DNA from 2 places in the Paraburkholderia sp. D15 genome. Region 1 is predicted to be linked to the other one. Evidence: riboswitches for the same ligand, from Rfam matches in the RefSeq annotation. Region 1 holds a riboswitch; the other holds the start of a gene.
What was found. Region 1 has a riboswitch for glycine ahead of gcvT (glycine cleavage system aminomethyltransferase GcvT). Riboswitches for the same ligand answer to the same signal wherever they lie in the genome.
Positions count from the first base shown of each region.

Region 2: another riboswitch for glycine. It lies ahead of LFL96_RS34110 (D-amino acid dehydrogenase); the one in region 1 lies ahead of gcvT (glycine cleavage system aminomethyltransferase GcvT).

Region 1 is NZ_CP110395.1:4,358,382-4,360,775, forward strand. Features, by position in the region: gene LFL96_RS19115 (oxidoreductase) at 1-190, shown strand, start outside; gene LFL96_RS19120 (hypothetical protein) at 410-763, shown strand; glycine riboswitch at 943-1,044, shown strand; glycine riboswitch at 1,066-1,223, shown strand; gene gcvT (glycine cleavage system aminomethyltransferase GcvT) at 1,304-2,394, shown strand, end outside.
Region 2 is NZ_CP110396.1:3,232,883-3,235,276, reverse strand. Features, by position in the region: gene LFL96_RS34120 (GNAT family N-acetyltransferase) at 1-208, shown strand, start outside; gene LFL96_RS34115 (LysE family translocator) at 251-883, opposite strand; glycine riboswitch at 1,013-1,105, shown strand; glycine riboswitch at 1,114-1,251, shown strand; gene LFL96_RS34110 (D-amino acid dehydrogenase) at 1,310-2,394, shown strand, end outside.

The sequences.
Region 1 (2,394 bases):
AGTCGACCAGGCATTACCGACGCGTAATGGAGATTACGTCGGCTTCTATGTCGCGCTGGCCGATGCGATCCAGAACGGCGTGAAATTCCCGGTCAGCGCGCAGGATGCGGTCGACGTCATGACGGTTATCGAACTCGCGGCTCGCAGTTCTGAAGAAGGTCTTCGTTTGCCGTTCGAACGCATTCGGTAAAAGGGTTTGGCGGTTTGTCCACTCATGACAGGCAAATCGTCCGCGACGGTCTGTGTACCAAAAACGGACCATGCGCAAGTCCCCGCCTCGACCGTCACTGACAAGCCCGAAAGGAACATAACGTTACAAATAAGCGCGTCGCGCGGGTCAGCGCGAACGCGCGGTCATCCGTTGCTACCCCGGTAGCACCAGAAAACGACAACGACTTCCGGAGAGTCCATGCCCCGTATCATTCGCGCAGTTGCAGCATGCGCTTTGCTCAGTTCGCTCGCCGCCTGCGTGGTGGCGCCTCAACAACCGGCGCCGGCCCCGCGCCCGAACCCGCAGCAGATCGCGTATGAGCGTCTGCATCAGGTCGACGGCCGCATCGACAATCTGAGCCGCCGCATCGACGCTCACGTCAATCAAGGCTACTACCCGCCCCCGCAAGGCGGCGCGCTGCATCATCGTCTCGACGTGATCCGTCAGGAAGCGCACGACATGGCTGCGCAACACGGCGGCGGTCTGTCCGGCGACGAACAGCGCGTGCTGAACCAGGAGCTGGACAACGCGGCTCACGCCATCGGCGAATAATCGCGCCAGGTCGGGCCGAGTCGCGTCGAATCTGCCCGGACGTCGGGCGACGCAACATCCAGAAAAGCGCGGGCATCACGTCCCGCGCTTTTTTTTCGATAGGCGCAAAGGCGCTCAGCCAGACGCCACGCGGCTCGCGCGCCTTAATTTGACAAGCTCGGGGGCGTCGCGTACATTCGCCGCACGCGTCGGGAGAGCGCGCTGGCCGCTGAAAATCGCAGGCCGCGCCGCCGAAGGGGCACACCCGCAAACTCTCAGGCAAAAGGACCGACCGCGTCGAAAAACCCGCCTTCGTGCAGCGTTTTTCGCACTCTGGAGAGCGGCAGTAGCCATCTGCATCGCATACGTCGAGCAGATCGTCGGCAAGCTGCCCACCGAAGGGGCGCGCGTACACCGTGACCAGCCACGCAAGGCTGCACGGCGGCGCAATCTCTCAGGTATCGAGGACAGAGGGGTCATGTATCGCCACGCTCGCAGGCATCCAGCCGCGAGGCGTCGCGCCGCATGGCCTTTTTTGTTTCGCGAGACGCCCGAGGCCCCATGACCGAACTCAAACACACCCCGCTCCACGCCACCCATCGCGCGCTCAACGCCCGCATGGTCGACTTCGGCGGCTGGGACATGCCCGTCAACTACGGCTCGCAGATCGAAGAACACCGCGCGGTGCGCACCGACGCCGGCATGTTCGACGTCTCGCACATGTGCGTGGTCGATTTCACCGGCGAGCGCGTGCGCGCATTCTTCGAATATGCGTTGGCCAACAACGTCGGCAAGCTGCAAACGCCGGGCCGCGCGCTCTACTCCTGTCTGCTGAACCCGAACGGCGGCGTGATCGACGATCTGATCGTCTATTACTTCGGCGAGGACCACTTCCGCGTGGTCGTCAACGCCGGCACCGCCGACAAAGACATCGCCTGGTTCGGCCAGCTCAATGCCGAAGGCAGCTTCGGCCTGACCATCACGCCGCGTCGCGATTACGCGATCGTCGCCGTGCAAGGCCCGAACGCGCGCGAGAAAGTCTGGCAAACCGTGCCGGCCGCGCGCGCCGCCACCGAGGCCCTGAAGCCGTTCAACGCCGCCCGCATCGAAGACACGCCGTTCGGCGAACTCACCGTGGCCCGCACCGGCTACACCGGTGAAGACGGTTTCGAAATCATCGTCCCGGCCGGGCATGTGGACGCGCTATGGAACGCGCTGCAGGCGCAAGGCGTGCGCCCGGCCGGTCTCGGCGCACGCGACACGCTGCGTCTCGAAGCCGGCATGAATCTGTACGGCCAGGACATGGACGACAACGTGTCGCCGCTCGACGCGGGCCTCGCCTGGACCGTCGACCTCGCCTCGCCGCGCGCCTTCGTCGGCAAGGGCCGGCTCGAAGCGGACGGCGCGCGGGCCGCGTTCGTCGGCCTGATCCTGCAGAAGGAAAACGGCAAGGCGGCAGGCGTGCTGCGTGCTCATCAAAAAGTCGTCACGCCGCAAGGCGAAGGCGAGATCACCAGCGGCACGTTTTCGCCGACCATGCAGGAATCGATCGCCTTCGCGCGCGTGCCCAAGGGCGTGCAGCCGGGCGACATCGTTCACGTGCAGATTCGCGACAAAAACGTCCCGGCAAGCGTGGTAAAACTGCCGTTCGT
Region 2 (2,394 bases), on a different replicon from region 1:
TATCGCGCGGTCGCTGATGACGGCGCTGGAAGGGCATGCCGCGCGCCTGCAACGCAGCCTGCTCACGCTCGATACCCGCACCGGCGATCACGCCGAGCCGCTGTATCGCGCGCTCGGCTATCAGGTGGCCGGCGTGATTCCCGGCTACGCGCGCGCCACGCACGACGCGCGGCTGGAGACCTGCACGTTCATGTACAAGGCGCTGTGACGGCCTGCGACGGCGCGCCGTATCGACGCGCGTCGAAAAAGCTCAACGCCGCGAATCGAGCGCGATCCGCACCGCCAATCCCGCCAGCACCGTGCCCATCAACCAGCGCTGCACCATCAGCCACACCGGACGCTTAGCGAGAAATCCGGCGATCGACCCGGCCATGCTGGCGATCATCGCGTTGACCGTCACGCTGATCACGATCTGCACGCAGCCCAGCGCCAGCGATTGCGACAGCACGCTGCCATGTCCCGGTGAAATGAATTGCGGCAGCAGCGACAGATACATCACCGCGATCTTCGGATTCGCGAGGTTGGTGACGAGGCCCATGGTGAATAGTTTGCGACGGCTGTCGTGCGGCAGATCGCGCACCTGGAACGGCGAACGGCCGCCGGGTTTGACCGCCTGCCACGCGAGATACAGCAGATAGAGCGCACCGCAGAAACGCAGCGCGTCGTACGCGAACGGCACCGTCAGCAGCAGCGCGGTGATGCCGAACGCCGCGCAGAACATATAGAACACGTAGCCCAGCGCCACGCCGCCGAGCGACACGAGTCCAGCGCGCTTGCCCTGACAGAGCGATCGCGAGATCAGGTAGATCATGTTCGGCCCCGGCGTGAGGACCATGCCGAGCGAAACGAGTGCGAAAGCGAGCAGCGTAGTGAAGGCGGGCACGACGTTCTCCTGTTTGACGATTGACGATTGACGAGGCCGTGCCGCCGACTATAGCGGATCGCCTCAAATCCAGCCGCCAACAAAACACTTGCGGCAATTTTTTTTGCCCGGTATCGTCGAGCCGTTCTGCAATGCAGCGCGGGAGAGATCGTCGCAGTTCGTGACGACGCCGACGGAGCAACCGCCCCGGAAACTCTCAGGCAAAAGGACCGCGCGGTCGTGGTAGTGCAGCAGGAACATCTGGAGAGCGGTGCCGTGCTCACGGCGCCCACCGAAGGAGATCCCCACTCCGGCTTGGCTTTTCTTTCATAAAGTAAGCCGGCGCGTCGCGGGAAGAAACTCTCAGGTCCATGGACAGATGGGGCATCGGCGCCGGTTTCGACATGAAATCGTGACCGGCGGTGCTCAACTCATCTGGACCATGTCATGTCACGAATCGCCATCATCGGCGCCGGCATTACCGGCGTCACGACCGCGCACGCCCTCGCGCAACGCGGCCACCAGGTCACCGTCTTCGAACGTCATCGCTATGCGGCAATGGAGACTTCGTTCGCCAACGGCGGCCAGTTGTCGGCCAGCAACGCCGAAGTGTGGAACAGTGCCGCCACCGTGCTGAAGGGCCTGCGCTGGATGCTCACGCGCGACGCCCCGCTGCTGCTCAATCCGTTGCCCACGTGGCACAAGTACTCGTGGATGGGCGAATTCCTGCGGCAGATTCCGCACTATCGCGCGAACACGATCGAGACCGTACGGCTCGCGATCGCCGCGCGCGAGCATCTGTTTTCGATCGCGGAGAGCGAGGGCATCGACTTCGATCTGGAGCGGCGCGGCATTCTGCACATCTATAAGACGCGGAAGGAATTCGACGCGGCCAACCGCGTGAATGCGTTGCTGCGCGAAGGCGGCCTCGACCGTGAGGCCGTGAGCGCGAGCGAACTGCAGCGAATCGAGCCGACCCTTCAGGGCGATTTCTTCGGCGGCTTCTTTACGCCGTCGGACTCGACCGGCGACATCCACAAGTTCACCCGTGGCCTCGCTGACGCGTGCGTACGCCACGGCGTCGAGTTTCACTACGATGCCGAGATCACCGCGATCGAGCAGCCGGCCGAAGGCACATTTTCGCTGGCGGTCAACCTGGCGGGCGAATCGCAGCGTTTCGCGTTCGAACGGATCGTCGTGTGCGCGGGCGTGAAGAGCCGCGATTTCGCCGCGATGCTGGGCGATCACGTCAACGTTTATCCGGTGAAGGGCTATTCGATCACCGTCTGTCTCGACGACGAGACGAGCCGCGCACGCGCGCCGTGGGTGAGCCTGCTCGACGACAGCGCGAAGATCGTGACGAGCCGGCTCGGCGCGGATCGTTTCCGCGTGGCGGGCACGGCGGAGATCAACGGGTTCAATCGCGACATCCGCTCGGATCGCATCGCGCCGCTGGTGGACTGGACACGGCGCTATTTTCCCGAGGTGTCGACCGCGCGCGTGATTCCGTGGGCAGGCCTGCGGCCGATGTT